Regions from separate parts of the Stenotrophomonas sp. 115C5 genome, predicted to be linked through region 2. Evidence: predicted binding sites of a transcription regulator. Region 2 holds the regulator's gene; the other holds the start of a gene.
The links. The regulator FliA, encoded in region 2, starts transcription of late flagellar genes. The targets are predictions, from matches to a motif close to TAAAGTTTNNCNNNCNNNGGCCGATAA.

Region 1 (10,993 bases), on a different contig from region 2:
GTGTGCGGCATCGGCGATGAAGCGGTTCTGCAGGGTGATCATTTCCGCCTGGCGCGCGAACAGATCGTCGATGGTGCTGATCAGCGGCTGGATCTCTTCCGGCACGTCGGCATCGGAGATCGGCGCCAGTTCGCCGCGGCGCTGCGCCAGCCGGGTCCTCAGCGGGGTCAGAATGCGCAGGCCGTAGGTCACGCCGAACCAGACCAGCGCCGCGGTACCCAGCGCCAGCATGGTCATCAGCGGGATGATGATCATCAGGATCTCGCGCGCACGCTGCCGGCGGTCGGCCATGCTCTCGGCCACGGTCACCGCCAGCTGGTCCTGCGGATCGTTCATCGCCTGCGTGCAGACGGTGGCCATGCGCACCTGCTGGCCATTGAGGTTGCCGTCGTACAGCGCCGGATGCACGCCGGTGCAGTCCTGCGAAGGGGCGTACGGGCTGAAGTCTGCATTGCCGCTGAGCGTACCCATGCGGCTGCTGTCGACGTTGAAATAACGATGGCCGTCGGGGTCGTATTCGATCAGGAAGCGCGCCTGCGGAGACAGGTCGCTGGTCACCGGCATGGTGCTCAGCATCTGCGCGAACGAGTGCGTATCGTCAATCAGGTTGCGGTCGTGGATGCGGTTGGAATAGTCCAGCGCAACGTAATAGGCCAGGATCGTGTTGAAGGTGAGCAGGCCCAGCATCGGCAACGCCAGGAAGGCGAGCAGGCGCCGACGCAGGCTGGGGGGGCCACTGATCACGGGGCGCTTTCGTCCTGCGCGTCTTCCAGCATGTAGCCCAGCCCGCGCACGGTGCGGATGCCCATGCCGCCGGGCTGCAGCTTGCGGCGCAGGCGGTGCAGGGCAATGTCCAGGCCGTTGTCGGTGAGGTCCTGGCCCCAGTCGCACAGCGCTTCCACCAGCTGCGCGCGCGACACGATGCGCTCGGCGCGTACCGCCAGTGCCGACAGCAGGCCGAACTCGCGCGCGGTCAGTTCCAGCGACTGGTCGTCGATCCATACCCGATGCCCGGCCAGGTCGATGCGCAGGCGGCCGATGCGCAGGTCCGGGTTGCCATTGCTGGTGACCCGGCGCAGCTGCGCACGCACGCGCGCTTCGAATTCGTCCAGTGCGAACGGCTTGACCAGGTAGTCATCGGCGCCAAGGTCGAGCACGCGCACGCGCTCGGCCAGGCCATCGCGGGCGGTCACCACCAGCACCGCCAGGCCATCGCCGCGCTGGCGCAGGCGTTGCAGCACGTCGCGGCCATCCAGCTGTGGCAGGCCCAGGTCCAGCACCAGCAGCGCGTACTGGGTCGAGCCCAGCGCGGCGTCGGCGTGCGCGCCGTTGTCGACGTGGTCGACCACATGGCCCTGGCGGCGCAGCGAGGCGCACAGGCCGGAGGCGATGTCCGGGTCGTCTTCAGCAATCAGAACGCGCATGCGCGGGGGCTCCTGTAACAGTCAGGCCCACCGGATGGACGGGGTGGGCCTCTCTCGGCTGCCGAGGGTAGCCGCAAACCGGGTGAAGGTGGAGCGGGCCGCCACCGCCCGGTGCCGTCGCGCTGTCCCTCCATTCAGTCCTGCAGGCCCGGCTCACCCAGCGCCAGCGGCACCCGCGAGCCATCCAGCAGGCCACGGCTGAGCCTGCCATCCTCGATGAACAGCAGTTCGCCGTTCTCGCCGTTCTTGATGCTGCTGTCGATGGCAATCACGCGGTCGCCATGGAAGCTGCTGACGTGCGGCATCGAGGTATGGCCGACCACGATGCGCGTGAGCTGCAGGCGGTCGAGTACGGCCTGCACCCCTGCGGTGTCCAGTCGCCCATCGAAGTAGCCGCGGTACCAGATCGGGCTGGTCTTGCCGTCATACAGCGGTGCGGTGGCCGGATCGGCCTTCACTTCGGCCTTGGCCAGGCCGAGCGTGGCCTGGTAGGCCGCGTTGGTGCGCGCCGGGTCCAGCGCCAGTTGTACTGCCTCGGGCGAAATGCCGCCGTGCAGGAACAGGGTGTCGCCGATCTTCAGCAGCACCGGACGGGTGCGCAGCCACTGCCCGATCACCGAGTCGGCGCCATACAACTGAGGGTAGCTGCGCCCCAGCAGCTGGGCACTGCGCAGGTACTTCGGATTGACGTAGCGCAGGTCGTCGTACAGCACCATGGTCTCGTGGTTGCCGAGCACGAAGTGCACTGCGCCACCGGCGGCGGCCGCCTGCTGCTGCAGGCCATACAGCAGCCAGAACGCCTCGGTCACCTGCGGGCCACGGTCGAACACATCGCCGGCGATGACCAGGGTGTCCTTGCCCAGCGCCCAGCGGTCCTGTGCGTCGATGACCTGGTGGGCGCGCAGCAGGCGCACCAGCAGCCGGTACTGGCCGTGGATGTCGGACAGCGCAACGATGCGCGGCACGGCCGGCAGCACGGAGATCGAAGGTGCATTGGGTGCAGCCACGTGCACGCTGTGTTCGTAGCCGCAGCGCGGGGCGATATCGGTACCTGCTGCCCCGGAGGCAAGCGTGTGCGACTCGACCTTGTCGTCGCAGATCCATCTGGCCTGCAACTGGTTGCCCTGGCGGAACACATAGGGGCCATCGGCCTGCACGTGGTCGGCGGGCGCGGCAACCTCGCGGGCCTGCGTGGCTGCTGTGGCGCAGGCCAGCAGCGGCAACAGCAGGGCGGTCAGCAGGGAAGGGCGATAGCGCGACATCGGCGGCATCCAGCGGCGGAAAAACCCGATGCTAACCGGCGCGGGCGTTCGTCGGTGTGCGCGAATGGGCGTGTCAGGCGTCGCGCCCGTCGTCCTTGAGCTTGCGCACGCGGGCGGCGGCGGGCTGGAGCGGCTGGCCGTCGCGCCCACGTGGCTGCATGTAGGGCAGCGGCCGCCGCGTCGCCAATTCGATCAGCTGTGAATGGGCTTCGCCCGTACCGAAGCGATGGCGCTCTCCCCACTGGCGCAGCGCGACCAGCAGCGGGAACAGTTCCTGGCCGGCGGCGGTGAGCACGTACTCCTGGTAGGCCGATCCATCGGAGGCCGGCCGCAGCTGCAGGATGCCGGCCTCGACCAGCCGGCGCAGGCGGTCGCTGAGGATGTTGCGCGCCGCGCCGAGGCTGCGCTGGAAATCACCGAAGCGGGTGATGCCGTCGAACGCGTCGCGGATCACCAGCAACGCCCAGCGGTCACCGAGCAGGTCGGCACTGCGGGCTACAGGACAGGGGCTGTCGGTGCGCATGCTGGGTATCTCCGAATGTGGTTGCAGTTTAAAACCAATGGCGATAGCCTGCACCCGGTTTCAAATTGCAACTACAAGATGAGTGCCGCATCTCTTCCCCGTCCGCTGCTGGTCCTGCTTGCGGTTGCCGCCGGCGCCAGCGTTGCCAATGTCTACTACGCTCAGCCGCTGCTGGATCAGCTTGCACGCGCCTTTGCACTGGACCGGGCCGTGGCCGGCGCGGTGCTGGCGGCCACCCAGGCCGGCAGCGTGCTGGCGTTGCTTGGCCTGCTGCCGCTGGCGGACCGCGGTGACCGGCGACGCCTGCTGCGGCTGCAGCTGATCGCACTGGTGCTGGCCCTGTTGTGGCTGGCGGCGTCGCGCACGGCGAGCTGGCTGTTGTCGGGCATGCTGCTGGCCGGATTGCTGGGCACGGCGCTGACCCAGGGCCTGATCGCCTACACCGCCACGCTGGCACCGCCCGAGCAGCGCGGTCGCATGGTTGGCGTGGTGCAGGGCGGAGTGTTCATCGGCCTGCTGCTGGCGCGCGTGGTGTCGGGTACGGTGGCGGCGGCCTTTGGCTGGCAGAGGGTCTACCTGCTGTCCGCGGTGGTGATGGCGGCATTGGCGGCGCTGCTGTGGCGGCGCTTGCCCGCAGTACCGGTGCCGTTGGTCCCTCCACGCTGGCGCGAGCTGCTGGGCTCGATGCTGGGCTCGATGCTGGGCATGCTGCGCCGGAATCGGACGCTGCGCGAGCGCGGGCCGCTGGCGGTGCTGCTGTTTGCCGGCCTCAACGTGTTCTGGGCGGCGGCACCCTTGCCGCTGTCGGCACCGCCGCTGCACTGGTCGACCGCAGCCATCGGCGCGCTCGGCCTGGCCGGCGTGGTCGGTGCGTTGATGGCGGCGCGGGTCGGGCACTGGATGGACTGCGGTTTCGCACATCGGGTCAGCCTCGGCGCGCTGCTGCTGATGCTGGTCGCGTGGTGGCCGCTGCTGGGCCTGCCGCAATCGCTGTCCTTGCTGCTGCTGGGTGTGGTCGTGCTCGACCTCGGCGGCCAGGCACTGCATGTTTCGAACCAGGCATTGCTGCTGCGTGCACCGGCAGAACAGCATGGGCGCCTGGTGGCTTTGTACATGCTGTTCTATGCGGTGGGCAGTGGTGCAGGAGCGGCGGCGGGGCCCTGGATGCAGGTGCGGCATGGCTGGCCCGCAGTGTGCCTGCTGGGGGCAGGCATCGCGTTGCTGGCGCTGCTGTGGTGGGCAGCATGGTGGGTGGTGGCGGTGAAAGCAGCGGCTGACGTTGGTGTCGGTGGCGTCGGCTGTCGGTAGCGTCGACCGTTGGTCGACTGCTCTTGCCGCGGAGCGCGAGAAGCCAGCGCTCCGCGCGATAGTCGACTGGCAGTCGACTCTGGTGCCTGCCGCGCGGCGTTACCGCTGCAACGCACGCCGCCCGGGGGCTTCCTGCAATGCCTCGCTGGCCACCACCACGCGGTTGCGGCCGCTGCGCTTGGCTTCGTACATCGCGGCGTCGGCACGTGCCATCAGCCGCTCGTAATCCGGATGACCATCGTGACCGGCCACGCCGATGCTGGCGGTCAGTTCCAGCACCTGGCCATTGGCCAGCGCTACCGGCGACTGTGCGATCTGCCGGCGCAGGCTCTCGGCGATCACGGTCGCCTGCGATTCGCTGGCGGCCACCAGCACCACCACGAATTCTTCGCCGCCATAGCGGAACAGGTAGTCGCTGCCACGCGTGAGCTGGCCGAGCAGGCCGGCCACGTGCTGCAACGCGCGGTCGCCGGCATCGTGGCCATGGCCGTCGTTGATTGCCTTGAAATGATCCAGGTCGAGCAGCAGCAGCGAGAACGGTGTGCGGTTGCGCGTGGCCAGCTCGATTTCCCGGCGCAGCACTGTAGGCAGGAAGCGACGGTTGAGCAGATTGGTCAGCGCATCGCTGCCGGCATCCAGTTCGCCGATGCGCTCGAACAGCAGTGTCATCAGGGTGCGGATGGCAGCCAGATCCTCGCGGATGGCCGGCAGTACCGCCAGTCGCTGCGCCGGTGCATCGCCGCTCGCGCGCTGCAGGTGGCCGTCAATGCGGGCCATCAACTGGCCCACCTGCTGCGTTTCGCTGCTTTCGCCGAAGCTGGGGATGCCCTTATGGGTGAACCACAGGCCGAACTCCGAGGTGGCCAGGCTGGCGTTGTCGCTGGCCTGCACATGACCGGCGAGTGCGTACAGCAGGGCGTTCTCCCAGTCCAGCAGCAGTGCGCGTTGACGCTCGCGTTCCGTACCGACGTTCTGTACCAGCGAGAACAGCCGGTAGGCGGCGTCGGCACGGGTGGAGCGCTCGCGCGCATGGGTGTAGGCCAGGGTCATGCCTTCCATGGCGATGTCCATGATCGCGCTGAGGCAGTCGATGGCGGCGAACGCGGTCGCGCTGTCGGGCGCGTCGTCGCGCAGGCGCACGAACAGCTCGTGCTTGAGCACGCGCGCACCGCGGGTGACCAGGTCGACCGGGATGCCGACCCGCGCGTGTACGTCGCCGATCACCCGCTGCGAGGCGACGGTGGTGGCGATGCCGGAGGCGTCGGTGGTCAGCAGTTGCACCAGCCAGCGCTGCATGGCCGGCTGCAGGCGCTGCTTGACCTGGTCGTGGGACAGGAAGCGGCGTGCACGCCCGTCCTGCAGCAGCACTTCGTAAAAGCGCTGGGCCAGCGCGGGTGGGGCATCGGTGGCAGCGGCCCTGAGCAGCGCGGTGGCGGCAGGGCCGGCCTGCAGCAGGTAATGCTGCCAGGCCTCGGCCAGCGGCTGGCTGGCATCGTCCAATTGGGGTGGTTCCACGTCGATCTCTGACTGCGTACGGCAAACCACGGGTATCGGCCGCGGCGGCGTACGGTTGATGGCGGGTTAGCCGGCCAGTTTACGCGCGGTGCAGGGTTGCACGGTGCGCAAACCACATCGGCGCCGCTGCGGCAATGAGTGAACGCATTTGAGAATCACTCGCATTGGTGGGAGAATGCGCGCACGGAACGGGCTGCAGGTGCCTGCAGGACTGCTCCGCCTCCCTCGTCGTTGCCTCAAGCCCTTTGCCAGAGGCCCCGTAGCCCTGCCAGAAGGTCCTGATCATGTCTCCTGCCGTTGTCCTTTCGCCGCGCCCGCTGGCGCTTGCCGTTGCCGCCCTGCTGGCGGGTAGCGCCCTGACCGCCCAGGCCGAAACCGACGCCACCGATATCGACACGGTGCACGTCACCGCCTCGCAGATCGCGCGCCAGGCACTGGGTACCTCGACCATCACCGCCGAGGACATCGCCCGGCGCCCGCCGGCCAACGACATCGCCGAACTGCTGCGCACCATGCCCGGCGTCAACCTGACCGGCAACAGTGCCTCGGGCCAGTACGGCAACAACCGCCAGATCGATCTGCGCGGCATGGGCCCGGAAAACACCCTGATCCTGGTCGATGGCAAGCGCATCGGCGCACGCGATGCGGTGCGCATGGGGCGTAGCGGCGAGCGTAATACCCGCGGTGACACCAACTGGGTGCCAGCGGAAATGATCGAGCGCATCGAAGTGCTGCGCGGACCGGCAGCGGCACGCTATGGCTCGGGTGCTTCTGGCGGCGTGGTCAACATCATCACCAAGCGCCCGACCGGCGACCTGACCGGTGCGGTCGACCTGTATGGCCTGGTGCCCGAGCACAGCGCCGAAGGCGGCAGCGAGCGCGTCGGCCTGCAGCTGAGCGGGCCGATGACCGACACCCTGTCGTTCCGCCTGTACGGCAATCTCAACAAGACCGACGCCGATTCGCTGGAACTCAACCGTGACTTCGCGACCAATCCGAACGCGGTGCCGCCGGCCGGCCGCGAGGGCGTCAAGAACCGCGACATCAATGCGCTGCTGCGCTGGGACGTGACCGCCAACCAGGTGGTCGAGTTCGAAGCCGGCACCAGCCGCCAGGGCAACATCTATGCAGGTGACCGCGCGGTCAGCACCACCGGCACCTCGACACCGATCGATCTGGGGGCCTTGGCCGAGCAGCAGGCCGAGACCAACCGCATGTACCGCAACACCGGCGCGATCACCCATCGCGGCCGCTGGGGTGATGTGACCTCGCGGGTAACGGCGGCAGTGGAGGCGGTGAACAACTCGCGCATCAACGAAGGCCTGGCCGGTGGCCCGGAGGGCAGCTTCAACGGCACCGACTGGTCGACCTCGCGCCTGCGCAACTACCAACTGGACGGCGAAGTGAGCTTCCCGTCCACGCTGGGCGGCGCCGAGAACATCTGGACGCTGGGCTTCGAGTACCTGGACAGCCGCCTGACCGACCCGTACTCGATGAGCCAGTCCAGCAGCAGCGGCGGCGGCATTCCGGGGCTGTCGGCCGATCGCGCGCGCGGCAAGTCCGATGCGCAGACCACCGCCGTATTCGTCGAAGACAACATCTACCTGGGTGAGCGCTGGATCGTCACCCCGGGCCTGCGCTTCGATCACCACAGCCAGTTCGGCAACAACACCAGCCCCAGCCTCAATGCGCAGTTCCGCATCAACAGCGACTGGGTGGTGAAGGGGGGTATCGCCCGTGCATTCAAGGCACCGAACCTGTACCAGTCGAATCCGGACTATTTGTATTACACCCGTGGCAATGGCTGCCCGAATGCACTGCCGAGCCTGGGCGCCGGCTGCTACATGCGCGGCAACGCGGACCTGAAGGCGGAAACCAGCCTGAACAAGGAACTGGGCATCGAGTGGGCACCGCAGAGCGGCTGGCAGGCGTCGTTGACCTACTTCCACAACGACTACAAGGACAAGATCCAGGCCGGCTACACCCAGATCGGGCTGACCGCCGACACCAAGGGCCGCATCTTCCGCTGGGAGAACGCACCCAAGGCGATCGTGCAGGGGCTTGAAGGCAACCTGGTGATCCCGCTGCTGGGCGAGCAGGGCAGCCGCCTGAAGTGGAGCAACAACTTCACCTACATGGTCGAGAACGAGAACAAGACCACGCGCCAGCCGCTGTCGGTGATCCCGAAGTACACCATCAACACCATGCTGGACTGGCAGGCCACCGACAAGCTGTCGCTGCTGCTGACCGGCACGTTCTACGGCAAGCAGGAACCGGCCACCACCAACATCAACAACGACCCGCGCTGCACCGGCACCTGCGACCCGTCGATCGCACTGCAGGATCGCGGTGCGTACAACATCTGGGGCGTGAGCGCGCGCTACAATGTGACCGAGACGGTCAGCTTCGGCTTTGGCGTCAACAACCTGGCCGACAAGCGCCTGTTCCGCGAGGCCAACAGCAGCGATGCCGGTGCGGCGACCTACAACGAGCCGGGTCGCGCGTACTGGGCCAGCCTGCGCTTCGGGTTCTGACCCCAGGCCGGCGTCGTTCCACGGGGCGCGCCAGGCATGCCTGGCGGCTCCGGACCGGTACGCCTGCAATGTTATAAACATCGTAATAGTCTCCCCCGCCAGCACGGCGTAGCCTGCACCGCATCGCAAAGGAGCTGTTGCCATGGGCCACGACCACGATCACCTGCCATCCGAGATCCGCCACGAGAAACCCTTGTGGTGGGCGCTCGGCCTGACCTCCACCTTCCTCGTCGTCGAGGTGGTGGGCGCGTTCTGGACCAACAGCCTGGCGCTGCTGTCCGACGCGGCGCACATGGCCACCGATGCGCTGGCGCTGATGATCGCGCTGGTCGCGGTACGGCTGAGCCGTCGCCCGCCCGACGCGCGCCGCACCTACGGCTATGCGCGCCTGGAAGCGCTGGGCGCGATGATCAACGGTGCGATGCTGTTCGTGGTCGCCGGGTACATCCTGTGGGAGGCCATTGGGCGTTTCCGCGAGCCGCAGGAGATTGCCTCGTCGGGCATGCTGGTGATCGCCGCGGCGGGCCTGGTCATCAACCTGATCTCGATGCGCCTGCTGCAGGCCGGCAGCGGCGAGAGCCTCAACGTGAAGGGCGCCTACCTGGAAGTGTGGGCGGACATGCTTGGCTCGGTGGCGGTGATTGCGGGTGCGCTGTTGATCAAGTGGACCGGCTGGAAGCCGATCGATCCCATCCTGGCGGTGCTGATCGGCCTGTGGGTGCTGCCGCGCACCTATGTGTTGATGCGTGAGGCGATCAACGTGCTGCTGGAAGGCGTGCCCAAGGGCATGGACGTGGCCAGGGTACGTGACAGCCTGTCCGGCCACGCCGCGGTACTGGATGTGCATGACCTGCACGTGTGGGCGCTTGCTTCCAGCACCCCAGCGCTCACCGCGCACATCGTGATGCGCGACGGCACCGATGCCGATGCGCTGCGCCGTGAACTGGGCGGGCGCCTGCACGATGACTTCGGCATCGAGCACGTGACACTGCAGATCGAAGCGGACCACTGCGGCGAAGCCTGTGGTGAGCCGGTGCCGGCCAAGGGCGGCGAGCACGAGGGCCATGAGGGCCATGACCACGGCGAGGACGCGCAGGGCCATCGCGGTCACGTGCATCGCTGATCGAAGGTGACGCGCGTGCCGGGCGATGCCCGCCGCAGCTATTCGTCCCGTCGCGAGGCCAGCCGATCCGCCAGCCGGGTCGGCTCCGGCAGCCGGTAACCGCGCAGGGTGCGCTGCACCCAGGCCAGCGCGGTATCGGCACTGACCCGATGGCCGCCGGCCACGAACAGCGGCTTGCAGCGCACCTTGCTGCGCAGCACCCAGCCCAGTTGTTCATCGCCATCCAACAGCGGCGTATGTGCACCGGCCTCGGCGCCCGGCTCGACGAACCGGCCCACCAGCTTCGACTTGGCCACGCCGATGCTCGGCAGGTCGGTGACCACGCCCAGATGCGCGGCCACGCCCAGCCGGCGCGGATGGCTGATGCCGTGGCCATCGACGAACACCAGATCCGGCGCCTGCGGCAGCAGCGCCAGTGCCGCCAGCAGCGCCGGCAGCTCGCGGAAACTGAGCAGGCCGGGGATGTAGGGCATCACCGTAGGAATCCGCGCGATCTCCTGCGCCACGGGCTGCAGCGTCTTCGCATCCAGCAGCACCGCCGCGGCGCGGGTGATGGCGCCGTTGTCTTCAAAGCCGACATCCAGCCCGGCCAGCCAGCGCATGTCGCGGGGCAAGCGGTCCTGGCGCTCCACGCGGCCGGCAAGCTGGATCTGCTGCGCGCGGGCAGTGGCGACGCTGCCTTCCCAGCGTCCGGGATCGATCACCGTATTCATTGGCCGCAGCATCGCATGCGCGGCGCCACGGCCCGGTGAGTGGCGCCCGGGGCTACAATGGCGGCCTGCCTTTCCTCGCGTTGGAGACCCTGCAGTGACCCGTAAACTCGTACTGTTGCGCCATGGCCAGAGCCAGTGGAACCTGGACAACCGCTTCACCGGCTGGGTCGATGTCGACCTGACCGAACAGGGGCGCCGGGAAGCGGCCGCCGCCGGTCGCCTGATGCGCGAGGAAGGCCTGCAGTTCGACGTCGCCCACACTTCCGTGCTCAAGCGCGCCATCCACACCCTGCAGGGTGCGCTGGCCGAGCTGGAGCAGGACTGGCTGCCGGTGAACAAGTCCTGGCGGCTCAATGAGCGCCACTACGGCGGCCTGCAGGGCCTGGACAAGGCAGAGACTGCTGCCAAGCACGGCGAAGACCAGGTCAAGGTGTGGCGTCGTTCGTACGACATCCCGCCGCCGGCCATGGACCTGGAAGATCCGGGCCACCCGATCCACGACCGCCGCTACGCCGGCCTGGACCGCAACGCGCTGCCGGGCACCGAATCGCTGGCCACGACCCTGGACCGCGTGCTGCCGTACTGGCACGA
Region 2 (10,993 bases):
GCCCGGGATCACCGCCAGCGAACCGGCACCGGCTGAAGCCAGTGACGAAACCAGCCCGGCACCGGTACTGGCCCCGGCACCGACGCTGACCGTGGTTGCCCAGGACGACGCCGAGATCCGCCAGCTGCGCCAGGAAGTGGCCGGCATGCGCCATGTGATCGAGCGCGAAATGAACCGCTTCACCGACGAGCGCCTGCGCGGCTGCCCGGTGCGCGCTACTGCGCTGGACCTGATGGACGAGTACGGCTTCGACGCCGGCCTGGCCCGCGACGTGGCCATGCAGATCCCGCTGGAGACCGAGGCTCACCGCGGCCGCGGCCTGATGCTGGGGCTGATCTCGCGCAAGCTGCCGATCGCCCCGGTCGACCCGCTGGAGGAAGGTGGCGTGATCGCCCTGGTTGGCCCGACCGGCGCCGGCAAGACCACCACCATCGCCAAGCTGGCCTCGCGCTTCGCCGAGAAGCACGCGCCGCGTGATGTGGCCCTGGTCACCACCGACACCACCCGCATCGGTGCCCGCGAGCAGCTGTACGGCTACGGCCGCCAGCTCGGCATCGCGGTGCACGAGGCCAACAGCGGCACCGACCTGGACCAGCTGCTGGAACGCCTGAAGGACTACAAGCTGGTACTGATCGACACCGCCGGCCTGGGCCCGCGCGACCGCGCACTGGCCGCCCAGCTGCAGTGGCTGCGCGCCGCCCGCCAGGTCCGCACGCTGCTGGTGCTGCCGGCCAATACCAGCTTCGGCGACATGGACGAGGTGGTCCGCCGCTTCGGCGCTGCCAACCTGCAGGGCCTGGTACTGAGCAAGCTGGACGAGACCGGCCGCTTCGGCAATGCCCTGTCGGTGGCCGTGGACCACGCCCTGCCGATCACCTGGGTGACCGATGGCCAGGACGTTCCGGAGGACCTGCACCGGGCCAGTGCAGCCAATCTCGTACTTCGCCTTGAAGATTTGCGCCGCGCGGCCGATATGCCCTGCAACCCGGAGTTGAACCATGCCGTCGCGTGAGTACGCCAAGCTGACCAAGACCTTCCCGCTGTCGGCCACCCGCAGCGAGCCGCTCGGCCCTGTGCGCACCATTGCCGTCACTGGCGGCAAGGGCGGCGTGGGCAAGACCAACGTTTCGGCCAACCTGGCCGTGGCGCTGGCTGGCATGGGCAAGCGCACGCTGCTGCTGGACGCCGACCTCGGCCTGGCCAACATCGACGTGATCCTGGGCCTGAACCCCACCTTTACCCTGGCAGACCTGGTCGCCGGCCGCTGCACGCTGGATGACGTCATCGTCGAAGGCCCGAACGGCGTGCTGGTGGTCCCGGCCGCATCTGGCCGCCGCCACATGGCCGAACTGGCCCCGGCCGAGCACGTCGGCCTGGTCAACGTATTCTCCGAGCTGGAACGCGAACTGGACATCATGGTGGTCGACACCGCCGCCGGCATCACCGATGGCGTGCTGACCTTCTGCCAGGCCGCGCAGGACACCGTGGTGGTGGTCTGTGACGAGCCGGCCTCGATCACCGACGCCTACGCGCTGATCAAGGTGCTGTCGCGCGAGCGCGGCGTGGACCGCATCCAGGTGGTTGCCAACATGGTACGCGACCCCAACGAAGGCCGCGTGCTGTACGAGAAGCTGACCCGCGTGTGCGAGAAGTTCCTTGCCGATGTCTCGCTGAACTACCTGGGCTGCGTGCCGCAGGATGACTGGCTGCGTCTGTCGGTGCAGCGCCAGCAGCCGGTGGTGAAGGCCTACCCGTCCAGCCCGGCCGCGCTGGCGATCACCGAGATTGCCCGCCGCACCGCACGCTGGCAGGCGCCGACCGAACCGCGTGGCGGCGTCGAGTTCTTCCTCGAGCGTATCCTCAAGCAGCGCGGGGTGGCCGCATGAAAGGCGCAGCCCAGTACCGGGAAGTCCAGCGCACGGCGGCCAACGAGGTCATCGCCCAGCATTCGGACCTGGTGCGGCGCATCGCCCACCACCTGGCCGCACGCCTGCCGGCAAGCGTCGAGGTCGACGACCTGATCCAGGCCGGCATGATGGGGCTGATCGAAGCCTCGCGCAGCTATGACGCCGACCAGGGTGCTTCGTTCGAGACCTACGCCTCGATCCGCATCCGCGGCTCGATGATCGATGAGATCCGCCGTGGCGACTGGGTGCCGCGCTCGGTGCACCGCCGTGCACGTGATGCCGCCGCCACCATCCGCCGCCTGGAACAGAGCAGTGGCCGTGCCGCCAGCGCCACCGAAGTGGCCGCCGCGATGGAGATGCCATTGCCCGAGTACCTGCGGCTGATGGAAGACGCTGCCCGTGGCCAGGTACTGAGCCTTGAATCGCGCATCGAGGACCAGGGCGAGCTGGACACCGTAGCCCAGGGCGGCCCAACCCCGCAGCAGGTGCTGGAGCGCGGCGAGTTCGGTCGCGAGCTGGGCAAGGCCATCGGCCACCTGCCCGAGCGCGAACAGCTGGTGCTCTCGCTGTACTACGAGCAGGAACTGAACCTGAAGGAGATCGGCGCGGTGCTCGGTGTGAGCGAGTCGCGGGTCTGCCAGATCCACGGCCAGGCGGTACTGCGCCTGCGTGGCCGGCTGAAGCTGTTCGAGGCCGCCGACGCCGGCCTCGAAGAATGAACATCCCCGAGGCGGCTGCCCCCGGCCGTCCGGAATGAACAACAAAGGAATTCTGCTTTGAACAAGAACATGCGCATCCTGATCGTCGACGACTTCTCGACCATGCGTCGAATCGTCAAGAACCTGCTGGGCGATCTGGGCTTCACCAATACCGCCGAAGCCGAGGACGGGCATGCCGCGCTGTCGCTGCTGCAGAGCCAGCCGTTCGATTTCGTGGTGACCGACTGGAACATGCCGGTGATGACCGGCATCGAGCTGCTGAAGGCGATCCGCGCCGACGCCAAGCTGAAGACGCTGCCGGTGCTGATGGTCACCGCCGAAGCCAAGCGCGAGCAGATCATCGAAGCCGCCCAGAGCGGCGTGAACGGCTACATCATCAAGCCGTTCACCGCGCAGACGCTGGAAGAGAAGCTGGGCAAGATCTTCGAACGCCTGGCGGCCAGCGCCTGATGGATACCACGGTCGACAAGAACGCCCTCGCCCTGCGCCTGCAGGAGGCCTTGGACGCGCTGGAGTCCGGTGACGAAGCCGCCTGGCGGCAACGCATCGACGGACTGGTCGCGCTGCGCACGCAGCCGATGATGAGCGGTCTTTCGCGGCTGGCCCGCGAGCTGGGACAGGCGCTGGGTGAACTGCCGACCGTGCCGAGCGAAGCCGGCGAGCTGGACGATGCCTGCGCGCGCCTGGACCACGTGGTGGCGATGACCGAACAGGCCACGCACCGCACCCTGGACCTGGCCGAGGAATGCCGCAACCTGACCGAACAGCTGCGCGCCGAAGGCCTGCAGCCGGGCCAGGACGCGCAGCTCGAGCGCATCCGCCACAACCTGACCGAGATCGCCCTGACCCAGAGCTACCAGGACCTGACCGGGCAGATCATCCGTCGCGTGGTCGGCATCGTCCGCCGCGTGCACGAAGGCTTCGGCGCGCTCGGCCTGCCGCCGGAACAGCATCGCTCCGACCCGGAACTGGCCGGGCCGGCACTGAAGGGACTGGACCGCCACGCGGTCTCGCAGAACGACGCCGACGACCTGTTGTCGGATCTGGGGCTGTAAGCATGAGCGCGGTATCCGACGACATCACTGCCGATTTCATCATCGAGGCACAGGAAATCCTGGATCGCCTCGGCGAACAGCTGGTGTCGCTGGAGCAGGCACCGCAGGACAGCGATCAGCTCAACGCGGTGTTCCGCGGCTATCACACGCTCAAGGGCGGCGCCGGCTTCCTCGGCGTCACCGCCATGGTGGAGCTGTGCCATGCCGCTGAAGAAGCGCTGGGCGCCGCGCGTGCCGGCCAGGCAGTGCTGCAGGCCCATCACTTCGACGCGGCCCAGCAATCGCTGGACTACCTGCAGTCGATGCTGGATGCAGTTTCCTCCGGCACCGAGCCGGGCTATGCGCCGCCGGACCTGATCGCCCAGTTCGACGTGCACGGCGGTGCCGTGGCGGCACCCGCCGCCGCAGCAGCACCCGCCGCGGGTGGCAGCGACCTGATCACCGACGACGAATTCGAGGCCCTGCTCGACCAGCTGCATGGTGGCAACGCGCCGACCGCGGTCGCACCGGCGAAGAAGGCCGACGACGGACTGATCAGCGAAGACGAGTTCGAAGCCCTGCTCGACCAGCTGCACGGTGGCGCCGCACCGGGCACCAAGCCTGCTGCCGCCGTGGCACCGGCGCCGGTTGCAGCCCCGCGCCCGGTCGCCACACCGGCACCGGTGGCAAAGCCGGCCGCCAAACCGTTGGCCGAGGCCGAACATACCGTACGCGTAGACACCAAGCGCCTGGACGCGATCGTCAACCTGATCGGCGAACTGGTGCTGTCACGCAATCGGCTCAAGACCCTGCGTGCACGCCTGCGCGATGAAGAGCTGGACCGCGCCGTGTCCACACTGGACATCGCCACGGCCCGCCTGCAGTCGGCGGTGATGCGTACCCGCATGCAGCCGGTGGGCAAGGTGTTCTCCCGCTTCCCCAAGGTGGCCCGCGACGTCGCCCGCTCGCTGAAGAAGGAAGTGGACCTGGAACTGATCGGCGCCGAGACCGAGCTCGACCGCAACCTGGTCGAAGCGCTGGCCGACCCGCTGGTGCACCTGGTCCGCAACGCCATCGACCATGGCGTGGAAATGCCCGACCTGCGCGAGGCGCAGGGCAAGCCGCGGATGGGCCACGTGCGGCTTTCGGCGCAGCAGGAAGGTGACTACGTCAGCATCGAGGTGCAGGACGATGGCGCCGGCATCGACCCCGAAAAGCTGCGTGCCAAGGCACGCGAGAAGGGCCTGATCGATCCGGAAGCGGCCGCGCGCCTGAGCAGCGAGGAATGCCTGCACCTGGTGTTCCTGCCTGGCTTCTCGACCAAGCAGCAGGTCACCGACATCTCCGGCCGCGGCGTCGGCATGGACGTGGTGCAGTCACGCATCCGCGAACTGAGCGGCCAGATCCAGATCCAGTCGGAGCTGGGCCGTGGCAGCCGCTTCCTGATCCGCGTGCCGCTGACCCTGGCGATCCTGCCAACCCTGCTGGTGCAGGCCGGCGAGGACGTCTACGCGCTGCCGCTGGCGCGCGTGATGGAAGTGCTGCACGCACCGCGCACGTCGCTGGGCTGGTTCGATGGCCGTGCCGTGCTCGACCGCCGCTCGCACACCCTGCCGCTGGTCGATCTGCGCCAGTGGCTGGATGTGACGCCGGCCGCCTCGCCCCTGCTGACCATCGTGGTGCTGCAGGCCGGCGAAGCGCGCTTCGGGCTGGTCGTGGACCAGGTGCGCGGGCGCGAGGAAGTGGTCATCAAGCCGCTGCCGAAAGCCCTGCGCGGCCTGCGTGGTTATGCAGGTGCAACCTTGATCGGCGATGGTCGCATGGCCCTGATCCTGGACGTGGACGGACTGCGATGACCCCCGCCGGGCGTCGCCCGGCGACCCGAAAACTGTGACTACCGTCTGTACGCGATCTACCGGTGTCTCAAGTCCCATTCATACACGCCGATACCGGAACCATGGATAGACTCAGCCTCATTGGACTCTTTCTCGCCCTGGCCTCGCTGGTCGGTGGCAGCATCCTCAAGGGCGCCGGCCTGGCGTCGTTGTGGTCGCCTGCGGCGTTCGTGATCGTCATCGTCGGCACCGTCGCCGCGATCCTGCTGCATACCTCGCCGGCGGTGTTCAAGCATGCGTTCAAGATCGTGCGCTGGGTCGTGCGCCCGCCGCACAGTGATCGCCGCGAACTGATCCAGCAGATCGTCGAGTGGAGCAACATCGCCCGCCGCCAGGGCCTGCTGGGCCTGGAGTCGCAGGTGGAAGCGCAGCAGGACCCGTTCCTGCGCAAGGGCCTGCAGCTGCTGGTCGATGGCGTTGAACCCGAATCGATGCGGCACATGCTGGAAATCGAACTGGGCAGCCAGGAGCATCAGGACCAGGCCGGCGCCAAGGTCTTTGAAGCGATGGGCATCTACGCACCGACCCTCGGCATCATCGGCGCCGTGCTCGGCCTGATCGCGGTGATGAAGAACCTGGCCGACCCGAGCAAGCTCGGCCACGGCATCGCCGCAGCGTTCACCGCCACCATCTACGGCATCGCCTCGGCCAACCTGCTGTTCCTGCCGGTGGCCGCCAAGCTCAAGAGTGTGATCTCGCACAACACCCGCGACCGCGAAATGGTCATCGAAGGCCTGATCTCGATCGCCCAGGGCGAGAACCCGCGCAACATCGAAACCAACCTTTCCGGCTTCCTGCACTGACATGGCCCGCCGCAAGCACCACGAAGAGCACGCCAACCATGAAGCATGGGCGATCCCCTATGCCGACCTGATGACGCTGCTGCTGGCCTTCTTCGTGGTCATGTATGCGATTTCCTCGGTCAACGAGGGCAAGTATCGGATCATGGCCGACGCGCTGACCGATGCCTTCGGTGGCGCACCGCGCACCATCAATCCGGTGCAGGTGGGTAACAAGCAGGTGCAGGGTGGCGGCTGGGACAGCCCCTCGGTGATCAAGTCCGGCACCAAGATCGGGCCCTCGGCGCCTGCGCCCTCGCACGACCCGACCCTGCTGCCATCGATGGCCTCGCAGATGCGCATGCCGGTGTCGGTGCACAACCAGGAGCAGATCGCGCGGGCCGAGCGCCAGCTCAACAGCATCGCCGACCGCCTTACCGCTGCACTGGCGCCGTTGATCGACCGCGGCATGATCAGCGTGCGCCGCACCGAGCTGTGGATCGAAGTCGAGATCAACAGCGACATCCTGTTCCCCACCGGCTCGGCCGCGCTGGACGTGCATGCACGGCAGACCCTGGCCAGCCTGGCCGAGGTGCTGCGTGACGTGCCCAACAGCGTGCGCGTGGAAGGGCACACCGACAATGTACCGATTGCTACCGCCACCTTCCCTTCAAACTGGGAACTGTCGGCCGGCCGCGCGGCCAGCGTGGTGCACCTGTTCGCCGACCAGGGCGTGCAACCGTCGCGGCTGGCGATGGTCGGCTACGGCCAGTTCCGCCCGCGCGAAGAGAACGACAGCGCGCAGGGCCGCAACCGCAACCGTCGGGTGATGGTCATCATCCTGGCCGACACCTCGCATTCGGTGGACCCGCTCGGCCAGCGCCTGAACGCAGCCACCGGCGCCACCCAAAGCACCGACACCGAGCAAGCCGCGGCAACTCCGGCTACCGCCCCCACCTCCCCCATCGCACCGGTGAAGTTGCCGCCGGTGCCGGCTGGCAGCCGCGTCGGCGCCGCCGTTCCCCCGGCAATGAAGGAGTAAACCGATGCGCATCTGGGCAGTCGCCAACCAGAAGGGCGGAGTCGGCAAGACCACCACCACCCTCGCCCTCGGCCGCGGCCTGGCCGCGCTTGGCCATCGCGTGCTGCTGATCGATCTCGATCCGCATGCCTCGCTCAGCCGCGCCTTCGGCGTGCCGGTGGATCCGCCGCCGGCCGGCGTGCTGGAACTGTTCGGCGCCCCGCCGGCCGATCTTTCCAGCCTGTGCCATGCCAGCAGCATCCACGGCCTGGACTATGTCTGTGCACAATCCGCGCTGGCCACATTGGAACGCCGCAGCGCCAACCAGCCCGGCCTCGGCCTGGCCCTGCAGAACGCGCTTGGCCGCCATCAGGGACAGCACGACTACATCCTGCTGGACTGCGCACCCACCCTCGGCCTGTTGATGATCAACGCACTGGCCGCGGCCGACCGCCTGATCATTCCCACCCAGGCCGAGCCGCTGGCTCTGCATGGCCTGGATGGGATGGTCCGCACCGGCGAGATGGTCGAGCGCTCGCGCCGTCGCCCGCTGCCGATCTCGATCCTGCCCACCCTGTTCGACCGCCGCACCCGCGCCGGCAACGAGTCGCTGCGCACGATGCAGGATCGTCACGGCACCCGCGTGTGGGAAGACGCCATTCCGATCGACACCCGCATCAGCAACGCCGCCGGCCTGACCCTGCCAAGCGTTGGTGAGGACTACCCGGGCCGCGGCCTGGCCGCCTACCGCCGCGCCCTGAACTGGATCCTCGGCGAGGATGCCCGCGCCCTGGAGCAGGCCGCATGAACAGCACCGGCGTACTGGACGACTATCTGGACGAACTGCTGGGCGAAGCGATCGCCGTGGCGCCACCGGCTGCACCGCCGCCGGCCAGCGACGAAGCGTGCCCGGCGATTGCAGCGGACGCCGAACGCGAGCCGACCTGGGACGACCTGCCGGCCGAAGTGATCTACGAAACGGAGACTGTTGCTGCTGCCCCGGCAGAGGACAACGCAGCACTGGAAGCCGCTTTCGAGGCCGCCGCAACGCCTGTCGCCGCTCCCGAGCGCGAACCAACCTGGGATGACCTGCCTGACGAGGTGATCCACGAGACGCCCCCTGCTCCGACCGCCGCCAAGGCAGGTCCGGAACCCACCTGGGACGACCTGCCGGACGAAGTGATCTACGAGACCGATACGGCCGACAGCCATCGCCTCGCCCACACCGACAGCCCCGGCCTGCAGGCTGCATTCGAGGCCGCAGCAGGCGGTGAGGACGTTCCTGCGCCGCCACCGGCCGTAGTCGCAGCACCCGCTCCAGCGGCACGCACCGATGCCGCGCCGCCACCGCGCGTGGCCGTGGACGCACCAGCAGGCAACCGTCCGAACAGCTGGCAGGAACTGCAGGCACAGGCACATCGGCCCGCCAGCAGTCCGCATCCGCAGAACCGACGCGCCGGCGAGCGCACCTCGCGCTGGCTGCGCCTGCGCTGCGGCACCCAGGCCTATGCACTGGAACTGCTGAAGGTGCAGGAAGTGGTCCTGCCGGTGCCGCTGCTGCCGTTGCGCGGCACCGCGCCAGCCATGCTCGGCATCATGAACCTGCGCGGCCAGGTGGTACCGGTGATGGATCTCGGCCTGCACCTCGGCGCGGCGGCCGCTGAAGACGACTCACAGACCCGCATCGTGGTCCTGGAAGAAGACGGCGAGACCATCGGCCTGCGCGTGTCGGCGGTGGAGGATGTCGCCAACCTCACCGATTCGCAGATCGAACCGCCCGATACCGCGCGCATCTGCCAGATCTCCAACGACCTGTTCCGTGGCGTCGCCCGGGTCAGCCAGCGCCCGATGATCCTGCTGGATGCCACCCGGCTGTTGAGCTGAGTCGGCGCTTTGCGCCGACGCGTTGGTTGAGCTGAGTCGGCGCTTTGCGCCGACGCGTTGCCTGTCGGGGACGCAAGGAATTGATCCGTTGGATCAACACCTTACGTCCCCACTGCGCCGTCGCCATTAAAAAGGGGACGGAGGGGATTAAGTCGCATCCGCCTCCATCAGCAACGGCGCCTACGCAGCGGGGACGGCAGGTGCCGATGCGCAGCATTGGCATCTCCCGTCCCCGAACAACACCGCATCGGCGCACCGCGTCGATTCCCCTAAAGAACCCCGCCGGGGTGCCGTTATGGATCACGGAACCGTTTGTCCGGAGCAACGATGAGCACTGTCGAACTGGGTGGGGATCTCGGCATCGAGAGCACTACCGAGCTCAAGAACCGCCTCGCCCCATTGGTGGCGCAGGCAGGCGAGCTGACCCTGGATGCAAGCCAGGTCGCCCGCATCCACACGGCCGCCGTGCAGGTGCTGTGTGCGTTCGTGCAGGCCCGCCGCGAGGCAGGCCTGGGCACCGGCTTCCACGGTTGCACTGCAACCTTCCGTGACGCCGCGCGCCTGCTGGGCGTCACCCAGGCCCTGGGCCTGGACGTAACCCATGACAACCTGAAATCTGTGGAGAACGCTGCATGAGCGCACGTATCTTGGTGGTGGACGATTCGGCGTCGATGCGCCAGATGGTGTCCTTCGCCCTCACCTCGGCCGGTTTTGCCGTCGAAGAAGCTGAAGACGGCGCGGTCGCGCTCGGTCGTGCCAAGGGCCAGCGCTTCAATGCGGTGGTCACCGACGTCAACATGCCGAACATGGACGGCATCGCGCTGATCCGCGAACTGCGCCAGCTGCCGGACTACAAGTTCACCCCGCTGCTGATGCTGACCACCGAATCGGCCGCCGACAAGAAGTCCGAAGGCAAGGCCGCCGGCGCCACCGGTTGGCTGGTCAAGCCGTTCAATCCGGAACAGCTGGTCGCCACCGTGCAGAAAGTGCTGGGCTGATCGCCCGCACCGCTTCCCCCTCTTCGCTTCCGGACCACCACCGCCATGAGCATGGACCTGCAACGCTTCCACGCCACCTTCTTCGAGGAGAGCCGCGAAGGCCTCGACGCGATGGAGGCTGGCCTGCTGGCCCTGGAATCGGGGCAGCAGGACGCGGAGATCATCAATTCGGTGTTCCGCGCCGCCCACTCGATCAAGGGCGGCGCCGGCACCTTCGGCTTCGACGCGATCGCCGGCCTGACCCATGTGCTGGAAACGCTGCTCGATGAGCTGCGTGCCGGCAAGCGGACCCTGGAAGGCCACGCCGTCGACGCCATGCTGTCCTCGGTGGACGTGCTGCGCGCGCTGCTGCGCGAAGCCGAACACGGCCAGGCCGCCGATCCCGCTGCGGTCGCTGCAGTGAAGGCGCGCCTGGAAGCGGTGCTTTCCGGCCAGGCAGCACCCAGCGCCCCCGCTGCCGTCGCGGCCAAGGTGGACGACACGCCGGAAGCCTGGCAGATCGGCTTTACCCCGGCGCCGTCGCTGTTCATGAGCGGCAACGATCCGCTGCGCATCATCCGCGAGCTGGAACACCTCGGCTCGCTGCAGGTGGCCGCGCGCATGGAACGCCTGCCCGGCTTCGCCCAGCTCGACCCGCTGGAGGCCCACCTGGCGTGGGACCTGGGCCTGGTCGGCAAGGTGCCGCGCAGCAAGATCGAAGACACCTTCGCCTGGGTGCTGGACGACTGCGAGCTGGACATCCGTCCGGCCGCGCCA

Region 1: AC13FN_RS01645 (GGDEF domain-containing protein) is a predicted target of FliA. The motif match lies at 6,065-6,091, and genes of this name have one in related genera.

What each region holds. Positions count from the first base shown of each region.
Region 1 covers NZ_JBSPUQ010000001.1:343,482-354,474, reverse strand. The annotation lists gene AC13FN_RS01670 (sensor histidine kinase) at 1-744, opposite strand, end outside; gene AC13FN_RS01665 (response regulator) at 741-1,424, opposite strand; gene AC13FN_RS01660 (metallophosphoesterase) at 1,559-2,686, opposite strand; gene AC13FN_RS01655 (winged helix-turn-helix transcriptional regulator) at 2,760-3,209, opposite strand; gene AC13FN_RS01650 (MFS transporter) at 3,288-4,517, shown strand; gene AC13FN_RS01645 (GGDEF domain-containing protein) at 4,617-6,032, opposite strand; gene AC13FN_RS01640 (TonB-dependent siderophore receptor) at 6,317-8,566, shown strand; gene AC13FN_RS01635 (cation diffusion facilitator family transporter) at 8,709-9,689, shown strand; gene nfi (deoxyribonuclease V) at 9,728-10,402, opposite strand; gene gpmA (2,3-diphosphoglycerate-dependent phosphoglycerate mutase) at 10,497-10,993, shown strand, end outside.
Region 2 covers NZ_JBSPUQ010000004.1:8,743-19,735, reverse strand. The annotation lists gene flhF (flagellar biosynthesis GTPase FlhF) at 1-1,012, shown strand, start outside; gene AC13FN_RS06920 (MinD/ParA family ATP-binding protein) at 999-1,886, shown strand; gene AC13FN_RS06915 (RNA polymerase sigma factor FliA) at 1,883-2,626, shown strand; gene cheY (chemotaxis response regulator CheY) at 2,684-3,076, shown strand; gene AC13FN_RS06905 (protein phosphatase CheZ) at 3,076-3,681, shown strand; gene AC13FN_RS06900 (chemotaxis protein CheW) at 3,684-5,516, shown strand; gene AC13FN_RS06895 (flagellar motor protein) at 5,618-6,358, shown strand; gene motD (flagellar motor protein MotD) at 6,360-7,376, shown strand; gene AC13FN_RS06885 (ParA family protein) at 7,381-8,163, shown strand; gene AC13FN_RS06880 (chemotaxis protein CheW) at 8,160-9,239, shown strand; gene AC13FN_RS06875 (STAS domain-containing protein) at 9,567-9,875, shown strand; gene AC13FN_RS06870 (response regulator) at 9,872-10,237, shown strand; gene AC13FN_RS06865 (chemotaxis protein CheA) at 10,283-10,993, shown strand, end outside.